Regions from separate parts of the Paraburkholderia sp. SIMBA_027 genome, predicted to be linked through region 2. Evidence: riboswitches for the same ligand, from Rfam matches in the RefSeq annotation. Region 2 holds a riboswitch; each other region holds the start of a gene.
What was found. Region 2 has a riboswitch for cobalamin ahead of cobW (cobalamin biosynthesis protein CobW). Riboswitches for the same ligand answer to the same signal wherever they lie in the genome.
Positions count from the first base shown of each region.

Region 1 (4,899 bases), on a different contig from region 2:
GTCGTGTACGAGGGCAGATACGTCGTGTTGTACTGGTCGTCGAAAGTCGAGCCACCGTAGAGCAGCGAAATGCCCGTGCTCAGCGCGTGCAGATGAAACGCGTCCCACGTGTGATCGACGCTCAGATTCACAGTCTGACGCGGACGCCGGTTCAACCAGGTCTGATCGCTCACGTCCTGCGGATTGAGCAGCCCCACCGCGACGCTGACCGGCGTGTTCGCCCCAAGCGTGCCCTTGTACGAGAGATCGATGCCCTGAATATGCGCTCGGCCCACGTTGACGGGCAGGAAGGTCTGCGAATCGTAGGTGATGAGGTCGTGCACGCGCGTGTCGTAGAGCGCCGCCGTGAAGGTGCCGATCGACGTCGCCGCGTCGAGCGCCACTTCCACCGTGTCGCTGCGCTCGGGTTGCAGATTCGGATTCGCGTAGCCCGGATAGTAGAGGTCGTTGAAGGTCGGCAGACGGAACGCGTTGCCGTACGACACGCGCGCGGTATAGACCGGCGTGATCGCCCACGCGAGCGCCGCGTTGCCCGTGTTCACGCTTTGCCCCTGTACGATCTCGTGGCGCCCGGCGAGGAACAGCGTCCAGTCGCCGAGCGTCGCCGACTGATGCAGCGAGACGGCGGAATCGTTGCGCGCGGGCAGGCCGTCCGGCACATCGACGGGAAGATACGCCTGCTCGCGCGTGAAGTCGTACGCGAGCTTGGTCTCGCCCGAGAGCGCGTGACCGAACAGCGTGTGACCGGTTTCCTGATGCGTGATCGACGTCGACGTGCTCAGGCGCGTCGAATCGATTTCGTCGGTCGGCATGCCGGGGTCGTTCGCGTAGAGGAACTGGCGGTCGTACGCATAGCCGAACGACTGGTCGAACTGCGTGGTCGGCGTGATGTCGAGATGAAACGCCACGCCGGTCGTGAGCTGATGATCGCGCTGGCGATCCGCGTAGCCCGCGTTGTCGTACGAGAGATCCGAGCGGTGATAGAGCGCGAAGGTCGAGATCGACCAGTTCTCGCGCGCGTAGCCAAGACGCGCGTCCACGTCCTGCGCGTGATACGGATTGCGGCCGTCCTCGTGACCGTAGGCCCACGGCTTGGTCGCGTCGATGCCCGCGGTGTTGTAGTCGTGCAGACCGAGCGAATACGTGAGTCCGCCGAGCGCCGCGAGCGGCCCGCTCGACGGCACGGTGCCCGAGGTGCGCAGCTGCGTGTCGAAGGTCTTGTTCGAGCCGCCGCCGAATGACACCGTGGTTTGGTTCGGCTGATTCGAGGCGTGGCGCGTGAAGAGCTGCACGACGCCGCCCACCGCATCCGCGCCGAACGACGCCGCCGCCGGGCCGGAAATCACTTCCACGCGATCGAACGCCGAGGTCGGCAGATCGGCCCACGCGGCCGTGCCCGTGGTCGCCGAGCCCACGCGGATGCCGTCGATGAACACGGCCACCTGATTGGCCGCCGAGCCGCGAATGCTGACCGACGCCGTCGCGCCGGGACCGCCGCTCTGCGAAACGCTGACGCCCGGCAGCGTGGCGAGCGCCTGCGTGATGCTCGGGTCGATCGGGTCGAGCCGGTCGAGATCGGCGCGCGTGAGCACCTGCGTGCTGGCGTAACGCTGATCGAACGATTGCGGCAGATGCTGCGTGTCGCCAACCACGAGAATGTTCGGCAACGTGGCGTCGGCCTGGGTTGGTTCAGCGCTTTCTTCAGCACTTTGCGGCGACGTTTGCGCATAAGCGCCTTGCCAGGCGCAGGCCGCGACGGCGGACGCGAGAACGGTGGAAGCGAATTGACGATACTTCATGAGCAGACAGATCCAGAGGTCGAACTGTCCTTGCAACGGGCGGCCGCGCGGGCGGCGCGCGCGCATCGGGACACCCCGCCCTTTGCGGCTGCTTGGACCTCGGTCGATGGCAGGTCTCCTGGCTCGCGGGTCGTCGCCCGATGCCGGCCTTCCCGGTTTCCCAGTGGCCCTCGCTGGCATGGACTCGCCGCTCACAGTTGCGGGGACAGCCGCAGACTTCCGGCGCGCGCGCCGTTACTGCGTTCCCTTTTGATCCCGTCGCCGGGAACCATCAGCGCGCGAGCGTAAAGGCGGCGCGTTCCGCGCGTCAACCTCCGGCGCGCCGGGCGATGCGAAAAAACGTCAGATGCGACTCGCCGCCCGCATCGCTCATTCGAGCGGAAAGCCCTGCCTGAAGGTCTGACGCAGAAAATCGGCGAACAGCGTCACCGCGCGCGGCACATGCGCGCCATAGGGCCGCACCACGTGCAACTGCGACGCGAACGCCCCCACCGGCCGCCACGCCGGCAGCAGCACGACGAGCTTGCCCGCCTGCAACGCGGCCTGCGCGCTGAAATCGGGCAGCAGCGCAATGCCCAGATTTTCGAGCGCGGCGTCGCGCAGCGCCTCGCTGTTATTGGCCGACACCGGCCCGTTCACGGTCACGTTCACGCGCGACTGCTCGGCGCGCCGCCCGGCTTTTTCGAACGACCACGCGCCCGACCCGAGCGTGCGCGGATAGTAAAGACAGTCGTGCTGCGCAAGATCGGCGGGCGTTTGCGGCGTGCCGCGCAGCTTCAGATACGCGCGCGTGGCGACGATCACCGAACGCGTGTCGCAGAGCTTGAACGCCACATGCGTTTCCGGCACCTGCGCGCTGTGGCGGATCGCGAGATCGAAACCCTCGCTCGCGATCGACGTAAGCCGGTCGGACAATTCGAGCTGCACGCGCACCTCGGGATTCGCCCGCGCGAACTGCGCAAGCCGCGGCACCAGTTGCTGACGCGCGAAGGCCACGGGCGCGGTCACGCGCACCGTGCCGCGCGCGACGTCGGCCATTTCGCGCACGCTCGCGAAACTCGTGGCGATGCGCTCGAACTGCGCGCGCGTGTCCTCCACGAGCCGCCGCCCCGCTTCCGTGAAGCGCACGCTGCGCGTGGTGCGCTGCACCAGCGCGACGCCCGCCACGCGTTCCAGTTCGGCGATCCGCTGGCTCATCGCGGCTTTGCTCACGCCGAGCCGCGCAGCGGCCGCCGTATAACTGCCCTGCGCCGCCAGCACGTTCAGCCAGTGCAAATGGGTCCAGAGCGCTTCGACGTTCTGCGTATCCACGAAATGACTCCTGCCCCGAATCCTCAAAGATGCGCCGATGATAGCACCGCGCCCGCGTATCTTTCAGCGCTGCGCATGGCGATTGTTCACGCTGGAAAACAATCAATTCAGCCTGCGTGGCTGTGCAGACGCCTGCCGCCTCCGTACACTGGCCGTCATAGTGACGATCAACCGATGCTCAATCGATACCCAACTTCGAGGAGATGACATGCAGCCCTTTACCGATTCCGCGGACGTAGTCAACTACATCGGCGGCAAGCGCGAACGCGGCGCGGGCGACCGCACGCAATCCGTCTTCAATCCGGCGACCGGCGCCGCCGCGCGCCGTCTGGTGCTGGGCGAAGTCGCCGACGTCGACGCCGCCGTGGCGAGCGCGAAAGCCGCGTTCCCGGCCTGGCGCGACACGCCGCCGATCCGCCGCGCGCGCGTCATGCTGCGCTTTCTCGAACTGATGAACCGCCACAAGGACGAACTCGCGGCGATCATCACCGCCGAGCACGGCAAGGTGTTCGCCGACGCGCAAGGCGAAGTCGCCCGCGGCATCGACGTGATCGAATTCGCCTGCGGCATTCCGCAACTGCTCAAGGGCGACTACACCGAGCAGGTCTCCACGGGCATGGACAACTGGACCGTGCGCCAGCCGCTGGGCGTGGTCGCGGGCATCACGCCGTTCAACTTCCCGTGCATGGTGCCGTGCTGGATGTTCCCGGTCGCGCTCGCGGCGGGCTGCACCTTCGTGCTCAAGCCGAGCGAACGCGATCCGTCGGCCGCGCTGTTCATGGCGCGTCTGCTGACCGAAGCCGGCCTGCCCGACGGCGTGTTCAACGTCGTGCAAGGCGACAAGATCGTGGTCGACGCACTGCTCGCGCATCGCGACGTGAAGGCCGTGAGCTTCGTCGGCAGCACGCCCATCGCGAACTACATCTACGAAACCGGCGCGAAGCACGGCAAGCGCGTGCAGGCGCTGGGCGGCGCGAAGAATCACATGGTCGTGATGCCCGACGCCGATCTCGACCAGGCCGTCGACGCGCTGATCGGCGCGGCCTACGGTTCGGCGGGCGAGCGCTGCATGGCGATCTCGGTGGCGGTGCTGGTCGGCGATGTCGCCGACAAGATCGTGCCGCGTCTGGCCGAGCGCGCGCGCACGCTCAAGGTGAAGAACGGCATGGAAGCCGACGCCGAAATGGGCCCGATCGTCACGAAACAGGCGCTGGAACGCATCGAAGGCTATATCGCCACGGGCATCGAGGAAGGCGCGAAGCTCGTCGTGGACGGCCGCGGCCTCACGGTGCCGGGTCACGAAAACGGCTTCTTCACCGGCGGCACGCTGTTCGACGACGTCACGCCTGACATGCGCATCTACAAGGAAGAGATTTTCGGCCCGGTGCTCGCCTGCGTGCGCGTGAAGGACTTCTCCGAAGCCGTGCAACTGATCAACGACCACGAGTTCGGCAACGGCGTGGCCTGCTTCACGCGCGACGGCAACGTGGCGCGCGAATTCGGCCGCCAGATCGAAGTGGGCATGGTGGGCATCAACGTGCCGATTCCGGTGCCGATGGCGTGGCACGGTTTCGGCGGCTGGAAACGCAGCCTGTTCGGCGACATGCACGCGTATGGCGAGGAAGGCGTGCGCTTCTACACCAAGCAGAAGTCGATCATGCAGCGCTGGCCGGAAAGCACCGAAAAGGGTGCGGAATTCACGATGCCGGTCGCGAAGTGATGCATTGATCCGAACGCGATATCGTTTTTAAATAATTCGGATATCGACTCAATTATCAGCCGCGCCGCC
Region 1 covers NZ_JAWRWY010000004.1:408,261-413,159, forward strand. Annotated here, with positions in the region: gene SB764_RS09865 (TonB-dependent receptor domain-containing protein) at 1-1,799, opposite strand, end outside; cobalamin riboswitch at 1,890-2,087, opposite strand; gene SB764_RS09870 (LysR family transcriptional regulator) at 2,169-3,110, opposite strand; gene SB764_RS09875 (CoA-acylating methylmalonate-semialdehyde dehydrogenase) at 3,319-4,830, shown strand.
Region 1: another riboswitch for cobalamin. It lies ahead of SB764_RS09865 (TonB-dependent receptor domain-containing protein); the one in region 2 lies ahead of cobW (cobalamin biosynthesis protein CobW).

Region 2 (4,899 bases):
CTGCTCGCGATACGGATGCTTCACGAGGCGCATTTCGGTGACGAGGTCGGCGGCTTCGATCATTTCGTCGGCGGCGTGACGGCCCGTGACGACGACGTGCTGCATCGGCCCGCGCGCGGTCAGCACGCCGAGCACTTCGTCGAGCGGCAGATATTCGTACTTGAGCACGGTGTTCAGTTCGTCGAGGATCACCATGCCGTATTCGCCGCTCTCGATCATGCGCTTCGCGGCGTCCCAGCCCTTGCGCGCGGTGGCGATATCGGCGTCGCGGTTCTGCGTGTTCCAGGTGTAGCCGTCACCCATCGTGACGAAGTCGCAGTGCGCGACGCTGGCGAGAAAGTCGCGTTCGGACGTGTGCAGCGCGCCCTTGATGAACTGCACGACGCCGAGCTTCATGCCGTGGCCGAGCACGCGCACGGCCATGCCGAAGGCCGCCGTGCTCTTGCCCTTGCCGTTGCCGGTATTGACGATCAAGAGGCCTTTTTCGTGCGTCGCGGCGGCCTGCTTTTTTTCGTGGCCTTCGCGGCGGCGCTGGGTCATGCGTTGGTGCGATTCCGGGTCGGTTTTCATCGTCGCGAAGCGTCCTGTTGTGAATGCAATGAGTGTCGGGTGATGCGTGTTCTTGCGATGCGGGCGTCGGGCGTCCTGCATCAGCGTCGTGTATCGGGCGCGATGGCGGCGAGCGCCACCGTCACGCCGTCGAGCGCGAGCTTGCCGCGTAGCAGCGCGCCGCCATCGGCCGCGAGACGCGCGCACGGTTCGCACACGCCCGGCACGCCGAAACGCGCCAGCGCCGCCGCGCTCGGAGCCGAATCCGCCATCGAATCCGATGCCGACGCCGACGCCGATGCCGATGCCGATGCCGATGCCGATGCCGCTTGCCGCGCCGTCGCCTGCACCTGCTCGCGCGTGAATCCCCGCAACGGCAGCCCGTGCGCCGCGCAAAACGCGCGCAACGCGGGCTCGGCGGTTTTCGCATCGAGCGTCGCCACGGCGCGCACGTGCGCGAGCGGCCACGCGCCGAGCGCGGCTTGCACGGCGGCCTCGATCTGCGCAACCGAGACGCCCTGGCGGCAGCCGATGCCGATCGCGAGCGCGATCGCCTGGGCGAGCGGCGCCGCATTGTCCGCTGCCGGGGCGGCATCGGGCAAGCAGTCGGCGGGCGGGGCGGGAGTCACGGAGCGCGGAAAGTCGGGGGCGTAATGCGTGGAAAAAGCGGAAATCGGCCGAAAACGGCGTAAATTCGCGCATACGATAGCACAGGCATTTCGCGCCTCGCGGCTCGGACAGGCGGCCTCGCGGCTCCAGCCGGCCTGGGCGAAACGATCCGGAACGCGCACGGAACCGGCGCCGCCCGCATGCCACAAGGACACCGCACGGACACCGCACGGACACCGCCCATCGCCGCAACGGCCCGCGCCCGTCGCCCGTCCAGGTTGACGCGCAGCGCACCCGCGCCTACACTCGCACGCACTCTGGTGCTCGCGTGCGCGTACGTTTCGCACGCAGTTAAACGGGAATCAGGGAGCCATCCCGCCACGGGCACGGCCAACCTGAACTGCACCCGCAACGGTACAACGAGCGCATCGTCCGCAAGGTCGATGCAAGCCGCTTCATCGCATGCGCCGCATGCATGGCCACTGTGCGACGCGCGCCTGAATGGCGCGCCGCGCGGGAAGGCGAAGCGGCGTGACTCGTCAGTCCGGATACCGGCCAGATACGCGGGACGCGCGCTGCGGGGTTGCGGCGCCGCGTCCATGATTTCATGCGTCATGCCGGGCCTCGCCCGTGGCGCGTCCAGACCGGTTGTATCGTCCGTATCGTTACCGATGGCGTCATGCAGCGCGCCGCGATCCTGTGCTTCGTGCACGTCGCGAACTACGCTGATTGCATGTGCCGTCATGCACGCCACGCGACGACCCACCCGCCAGGACGCTCACGCGCGACGCGCACGGCGCGGCGCACCTCACCTGCGGCCCATGCGCCGAAGGAGCTTCCTCATGCAGATGCGCAAAATCCCCGTCACCATCGTCACGGGCTTCCTCGGCAGCGGCAAAACCACGCTGTTGCGCCACATTCTTCAGCACGCAGGCGGCCTGCGCGTCGCGGTCATCGTCAACGAATTCGGCGAACTGGGCATCGACGGCGAAATCCTGCGCGGCTGCGGCATCGGTTGCGACGAGAACGGCAACGAAACGGAAGGCCAGCTCTACGAACTCGCCAACGGCTGCCTCTGCTGCACCGTGCAGGAAGAATTCTTCCCGGTGATGGAGCAACTGCTCGAACGCCGCGCCGACATCGACCACGTGCTGATCGAAACCTCGGGCCTCGCGCTGCCCAAGCCGCTCGTGCAGGCGTTCAACTGGCCGTCGATCCGCAACGCCTTCACCGTCGACGCGGTCGTGACGGTGGTCGACGGTCCCGCCGCCGCGAGCGGCCAGTTCGCGGACAACCCGCAAGCCGTCGATGCGCAGCGCAAGGCCGATCCGAATCTCGATCACGAATCGCCGCTGCACGAACTGTTCGAAGACCAGCTGTCGGCCGCCGATCTCGTCATCCTGAACAAGACCGATCTGATCGACGCCGCCGCGCAGGACGCGCTCATCGAGGAGCTGCGCGAAGAACTGCCGCCGCAGGTGAAGATCGTGCGCGCGCAGCACGGCAAGCTCGACCTGCACACGCTGCTCGGTCTCGAAGCCGCGTCGGAGGAAAGCATTCATCTGCGCCACGATCACCACGGTTCCGCCGACGACGCCGATCATCATCACGACGAGTTCGATTCCGTCGTGGTCGAGGCGCAGGTGTCGTCGCGCGACGCGGCGGTCGCGGCGCTGCAAACGCTCGTCGATACGCACACGATCTATCGCGTGAAGGGTTTCGCCGCGCTGCCGGGCGCGCCGATGCGCCTCGTGATTCAGGGCGTGGGCCGCCGCTTCGACAGCTATTTCGATCGCCGCTGGAACGTGCAGGAAAGCGCGGCGCAGCCACTCGCGAGCCGCTTCGTGCTGATCGGCGAGGAGCTCGACGCCGCCGCGCTGCAAGGCGCGTTCGACGCCGCGCTGGCCGCGGCGCAAACCGCAGGGCAAAACGCGGCGCAAACCGCATCCGCGCAATAACACCGAGCACGCAGTTCAACGAGCGACACCCATGCATTTGCTGCGCACCACGCCGGGCGGTTTCGTCGACGACACGCAGGGCGTGATCCGCATCGATCAGCAGCCCGCCGAGATCGTCGTACTGAGTTCGGCGGACACCACGCTCGCGCTGCTGGCGAGCGTCGTGCCGCGCCTGCCCGAAGGTTTTCCGGGCGTGCGGCTCGCGAACGTCACCTATCTGCGCCAGAACGCGTCGGTCGATTTTTATATCGACGACGTGCTCAGGCATGCGCGCGTGGTCGTGGTCGATCATCTGGGCGGCGAAGCCTACTGGCCGTACGGCATCGAGCAGGTCGTGTCGCTCGCGCAGCAGCGCGGGCAGCTGCTCGCGATGTTCTCGGGCGACTTGCAGGAAGACCCGAACCTGATCGCCAGGAGCCGCGCCGAGCCGGATTTTTGCCGTCTTTTGTGGCGCTATCTGCGCGAAGGCGGCGCGGCGAATGCCGAAGGTTTTCTGCGCGCGCTCGCGTGGCGCGCGTTCGACTGGGGCCGCGAGCCGGCGCCGCCGGTCGTGCTGCCCGCCGCCGCGATCTATCATCCGGCGCGCGACGTGGCCACCGTCGACGACTGGCGCGCGCGCTGGACACCCGGCGCGCCCGTCGTCGCGATCCTGTTTTACAAGGCGCATCTGCAGGCCGCGAACACGGCCGCGTTCGATGCGCTGATCGATGCGCTGCTCGCGCGCGGACTCAATCCGCTGCCGCTTGCCATCACCTCGCTCAAGGACGCGATCAGCCGCGACGTGCTCGACCGTCTCGCGGCCGAACACGACATCGCGCTCGTGCTCAACACGACGGCGTTCGCGGCCTCGGCGCTCGACGACCCCGAACCGCTCGCGCTCGCGGGCGACGCACCGGTGTTGCAGGTGATCCTGAGCGGCGGCAATCGCGACGACTGGGTCAAGGACAATCACGGCCTGAATTCGCGCGACATCGCCATGCATATCGCGCTGCCGGAAGTGGATGGCCGCGTGATTACGCGCGCGATCAGCTTCAAGGGTCTCGCGTATCACTGCAAGCACACGCAGGTCGACGTCGTGCGCTATCAGCCCGATGCGGAGCGCGTGGCTTTCGTGGCCGAACTCGCGCGCCGCTGGTGCCACCTGCGCACGCAGCCGAACGCGCAGAAAAAACTCGCGCTCGTGCTCGCCAACTATCCGATGAGCGAAGGGCGCATCGGCAACGGCGTGGGGCTCGATACGCCTGCGTCGGTGGTGAACATCCTGCGCATGTTGCGCGACGCAGGCTATCGCGTCGCCGAGCTGCCCGAGGACGGCGAAGCGCTCATGGACACGCTCACGCAGGGCGTGACCAACGATCCCGACACGCGCGCGCTGCGGCCCGCGTTTCAGAGTCTCGCGCTCGACGACTATCGGCGCTATTTCGCGCAACTGCCCGTGGAGGCGCAAAACGCGCTGATCGCGCGCTGGGGCGCGCCCGAGCAGGACCCGGGCGTGCGCCGTGGACGCTTCATGATTGCGGGCTGGCGCTGCGGCCAGGTGTTCGTCGGCATTCAACCGTCGCGTTCGCGCGGCGACGACAGCTACGCGAACTATCACGACGCCGACCTCGTGCCGCCGCACGCGTATCTCGCGTTCTACTTCTGGCTGCGCGAGACCTTCGGCATCGATGCGATCGCGCACGTCGGCAAGCACGGCAATCTCGAATGGCTGCCCGGCAAGAGCGTCGCGCTCGCGCACACGTGCTGGCCCGACATGGTGCTCGGCCCGCTGCCGCATCTGTAT
Region 2 covers NZ_JAWRWY010000018.1:127,267-132,165, forward strand. Annotated here, with positions in the region: gene cobO (cob(I)yrinic acid a,c-diamide adenosyltransferase) at 1-570, opposite strand, end outside; gene SB764_RS29945 (cobalamin biosynthesis protein) at 651-1,100, opposite strand; cobalamin riboswitch at 1,460-1,733, shown strand; gene cobW (cobalamin biosynthesis protein CobW) at 2,001-3,116, shown strand; gene cobN (cobaltochelatase subunit CobN) at 3,148-4,899, shown strand, end outside.

Region 3 (4,899 bases), on a different contig from region 2:
CCCACTGCACCTTCGGGTGATCGCGCACCGGATGCATGCGCTGCCCCCTCGGGGCCGTACAGCGCGACGGCGTCTTCCAGACCATCGGTTGGATTCTGTATTCTGTCGTCCAACATTGCTGTATACAAATTGTAGACGAAGTATAGGTTTGAATAAGACTGAACCAGAATAAGGGTTTACGCGCTGAGATTACGCATCGCCGGCGAGACGGTACGCGCCTGTATCGGGCAAGGGTTTTCCCTTGGACTGAGCGGCGAAAGAGGGTGGCAAGGCAGGCCAGGCGAGGCGGCGAGCGCAAGCCGCGGGTGGGGGCGCACTGTCGCGACCGTTATAGGGACGGTCGGAACGGTTCTATATCCGGCGTTATTGGCTCGGGATCATGAAGGCGATCAAAGGCAATGGCCTGACGATGTCCCCGACAAAAACACGGAGGAGGAAGACAGATGCGACAGATTGATAGGCAAGCCGGTTTGATCGATGGCGCGCCCGCGGGTTACGCGGAACCTGGCCGCAGCGCTGGCGCGAGTTCCGGGTCGCACCGGCTCTCCGATGGGCTCAAGCAGCGGCATGTGGTGATGCTGTCGATCGGCGGCAGCATCGGCGCGGGGCTGTTCGTCGGTTCGGGCCACGCGATTGCGGAAGCGGGGCCCGCCGCCGTGCTGGCCTATGTGTTCGGCAGCCTGCTGGTCGTAACGGTGATGCGCATGCTCGGCGAGATGGCGTGTGCGATGCCCGACTCCGGCTCGTTCTCCACCTATGCCGACAAGGCGATCGGCTCGTGGGCCGGTTTCACGATCGGCTGGATGTACTGGTGGTTCTGGGTGCTCGTCGTGCCGCTCGAAGCGACGGCCGCCGCGCACATTCTGAACGGCTGGGTGCCCGACGTGCCGGTCTGGCAGATCTCGGTGCTCGTGACGGCCGCGCTCACGGTCGCGAACCTCGCGAGCGTCAAGAATTACGGCGAACTGGAGTTCTGGTTCGCGATCATCAAGGTGGCCGGCATTCTGCTGTTTATCGGCTGCGGGATTGCGGCGATCGCGGGGCTGATGCCGTCCGTCCACCTCACGCCGTGGCACACGCTGACCGGTCATGGCGGATTCATGCCGCGCGGCATGGCGCCGATCGTCGGTGCGTTGCTGACGACGATGTTCACGTTCCTCGGCACTGAAGTGGTGACGATCGCTGCGGCGGAATCGGAAAATCCCGCGCGGGAAATCGGCCGCGCGATTACCTCGGTGGTCTGGCGCATTTCGCTGTTCTATATCGGCTCGGTGCTCGTCATCATTTGCACGGTGCCCTGGAACGACGCCGATCTGACGGGTCTGGGCGCGTATCAGGCCGTGCTGCGCAGCTTCCATATTCCGTACGCGCGACTCATTACCGACGGCCTCATTCTGGTCGCGGTCGGCAGCTGCCTGAACTCAGCGCTGTATACGGCATCGCGCATGATGTATTCGCTCGGCCGGCGCGAGCAGGCGCCGCGCTTCGTCACGCGCACGACCGCGAGCGGCGTGCCGGCGCGCGCCGTGATGGCGTCGAGCCTCGTGGCGTTCGTGGCGTGCGGGGCGAATTATCTTGCGCCGAAATATGTCTTCGACGCCTTGCTCTCGACGACCGGCGCGATCGCGCTGCTGGTCTACCTCGTGATTGCCGTGAGCCAGTTGCGTCTGCGCCAGCAACTCGTGTCCGCCGGGCCGTTGAAGGTGCGGATGTGGCTGCACCCCTTCCTGGGCGTGCTGGTCGTTGCGCTGATCTGCGGCGCCTTCGTGGTGATGGTGCTCAGCGAAGATCACCGCGGCGAAGTGATCGCCACGTTGGGGTGTTGCGTGGCGCTCGCGGCGGTGGGTTATCTGCGTCAGCGGCGCGCTTGAACCACGACGTCCTCGCCCGTTTGCGTGCGCGGGCGAGGACGCCGAATGTGTCTTGCGATGTCGCGTGATTGCGCGTTCAACGATCGGATTGCAGCGCCGGCAGTTCGTCGTAGCGTTTCAGGCGGTAAATGAGGAACGAAATCACCCACGCAAAAATAAACACGCCGATGATGACGAAGCCGAGGTTGTTGAAATTGTCGTTGAGGCTGCCGATCACGTTCCAGAAGCCGCCCTTGAGGTCGAAGTGATCGGCGAGCAGACCGAGTGTTTCGATACCGCCGATGAGCACCGCGACCGCGACGGAAACGAGCGTGATCGTGAGGTTGTAATAGAGCTTGCGGATGGGGCGCACGAAGGCCCAGTCGTAGGCGCCGAGCATCAGGATGCCGTCGGTCGTATCGACGAGCGACATGCCCGCCGCGAACAGCACCGGAAACACGAGCACCACGCCCATCGACACGCCTTGCGCCGCCTGGCTCGCGGAAATGCCCAGCAGGCTCACTTCGGTCGCGGTGTCGAAACCGAGCCCGAACAGAAAGCCGAGCGGCAGCATCCACAGCGGTCGAGACACGAGGCGAAACAGCGGGCGGAACAGGCGCGAAAGCAGGCCGCGGCTGTTCAACAGCAGATCGAGGTCGTCGTTGTCGTAGCGCTCGCCGCGCCGGACCTTGCCGAACGCGCGCCACACGCCGCGCAGAATGACGATGTTCATCGCGGCGATCAGAAACAGAAACAGCGCGGAGACGCTCGTCGAAATGACCCCGCCGATATCCTTCCACGCCTCGAAGCGGCTTTCGAGCGCCGCCGCCGTCGCCGCGACGGCAATCGCCACGAGCAGCACCACGGCCGAGTGACCGAGCGCGAAAAAGAAACCTACGGAAACCGGACGCCGGCCGTCCTGCATCAGCTTGCGGGTGACGTTGTCGATGGCGGCGATATGGTCGGCGTCGACGGCATGACGCAAGCCGAAACCATAGGCGAGCAGGCCGGTGCCGAGCAGCAGCGGCTGCGCGTGAAAGGCGATGAACGCCCAGATCCACGCGCCGATATTGAAGACCGCGAGCACGGCGTAAATGCTGGCGACGCGACGGCGAAGGGTTCCCGGCGCAGCGGCCGGTTCGAGAGCGATGGACATGTGACAGATCCTGAGGTCGGGGCTGTCCTGCAACGAAGCACCGCGCGAAGCGGTGGTTTGCGCATTGGGACACCCCGCCCGTTGCGGCTGCATGGACCTCGGTCGATGGCAGGTCTCCTGGCTTGCGGGTCACGGTTCTCATGCCCGCCTTCCCGGTTTCCCAGTGGCGCCGAATGGCACGAACTCGCCGCTTACAGTTGCGGGGGCAGCCGCAGACTCGACGCAATGCGTCGTCACTGCGTTCCCTTTTGATCCCGTCGCCGGGAACCATCAGCCCGCAAGCGTAATGGGCGGACGGCCCAGACGTCAATTGCACACGAGAAAAAAGCCTGGATTCGATGGCGAGGTATTCGATGGCGTGCGCTTGCGCTTGCGGTTGCCATTGCCGGTACGTCAGGCTTCGCGCCCGGCCCTGTCGATCATCCATTGCCCGAAGGCCACGACGGCTTCATCGCGCGCGCGATCGGCGTTCATTACCAGCGTGTAGTCGGGTGCGCGCCATCCCGGCGCGGCAATCGGGCAGACGAGCCGCCCGGCGGCGATGTCCCGAGCAATCAGCGGCAGCGACGCGAGCGCGACGCCCAGGCCTTCTACCGCGCTCGCCAGCTGGAGATAGGTGTGGTCGAGTTCGATTTCACGGTGCGGCTGTAGATCAGCGGCGCCCGCCTCGCGCAGCCAGCTCGCCCATGCGGACCGCGTGGTGCTCGAATGCAGCAACGTGTGGTGGCGCAGGTCCGCCGCTTCCCGAATCGGATGCCGATGCAGAAGCGCCGGGCTGCACGCGGGTAGCCGCACGTCGGCCATCAGCGCACGGGAGATCACACCGTCGCCGGTTTCCGGCCCCGCGCGCACGCCGATATCGAACGCGTGGCCGATGTAGCGCAATTTGCGCGAGGTCGTCGACAGCCGCAGATCGATCTCGGGATAGCGGCTGCGGAAATCTTCCAGACGCGGCAGCAGCCATCCCAGTGCGAAACTGGGCTGCACATTCACGCGCACGATGCCCGACACGCGAACCGGCACATCATGGCGGCGCAAGCGGCTTGCCGCCGTGGCGAGCCGCTCGAATGTGCTGCTCACGTCGCCGAGCAGCGCGGCGCCTTCGTCGGTCAGGACCACGCCGCGCGCACGCCGCTCGAACAGCGGCACGCCGAACCAGTCCTCCAGCAGACGGATCTGCTTGCCGACCGCCCAGTGCGTGACGTGCAGGCTCGCCGCCGCCGCGGTCAGGCTGCCGTGCTGCGCGACCGCCTCGAAATAGCGGAGCGCATTGAGTGGCGGAAGCTTTTCGCCGCTTCCTGACGTGTTTCTGGTTCGCGTCATGATGTGACTTTAATTCTCATCTGCGGCGATATTAACTCATTTGATATAAGCTCCGCCGAACCTACGATTGTCACAATTGTGGCGATCCAGTCCGCGAATTCCCGGTTATTTCTGTCAGCATTCATGCATCGAGGGGCACATGCGCTTCAACTTGTTTTCCGTGTCAGCAGCATTGTCGTCGTCATACCGGACGGATGCCGGCATGCGCTTGCGTGAATGGCGTCAGTCATGACGGGGTATCTGCTGGTTCTGGTCGTCGGCGTGATGGCGGGAACGCTCAGCGGCGTCATCGGCACCGGTTCGTCGATGATGCTGATGCCGCTGCTCGTCTTCTTTTTCGGGCCGCAACAAGCCGTGCCGATCATGGCGATCGGCGCCGTCATGGGCAACCTCGGCAGGGTCTGCGCCTGGCGAAGCGAGATCGACTGGAAGGCGTTCGGCGCGTATTGCTCGACGGCCGTGCCAGGCGCGGCGCTGGGTGTGCATACGCTGCTGGCGCTGCCCGCGCATTTCGTCGACGTCGCGCTCGGCGTGTTCTTTATCGCCATGATCCCCACGCGTCGCTGGCTC
Region 3 covers NZ_JAWRWY010000004.1:61,674-66,572, reverse strand. Annotated here, with positions in the region: gene SB764_RS08335 (amino acid permease) at 576-1,871, shown strand; gene SB764_RS08330 (HoxN/HupN/NixA family nickel/cobalt transporter) at 1,948-3,006, opposite strand; cobalamin riboswitch at 3,096-3,293, opposite strand; gene SB764_RS08325 (LysR substrate-binding domain-containing protein) at 3,400-4,329, opposite strand; gene SB764_RS08320 (sulfite exporter TauE/SafE family protein) at 4,558-4,899, shown strand, end outside.
Region 3: another riboswitch for cobalamin. It lies ahead of SB764_RS08330 (HoxN/HupN/NixA family nickel/cobalt transporter); the one in region 2 lies ahead of cobW (cobalamin biosynthesis protein CobW).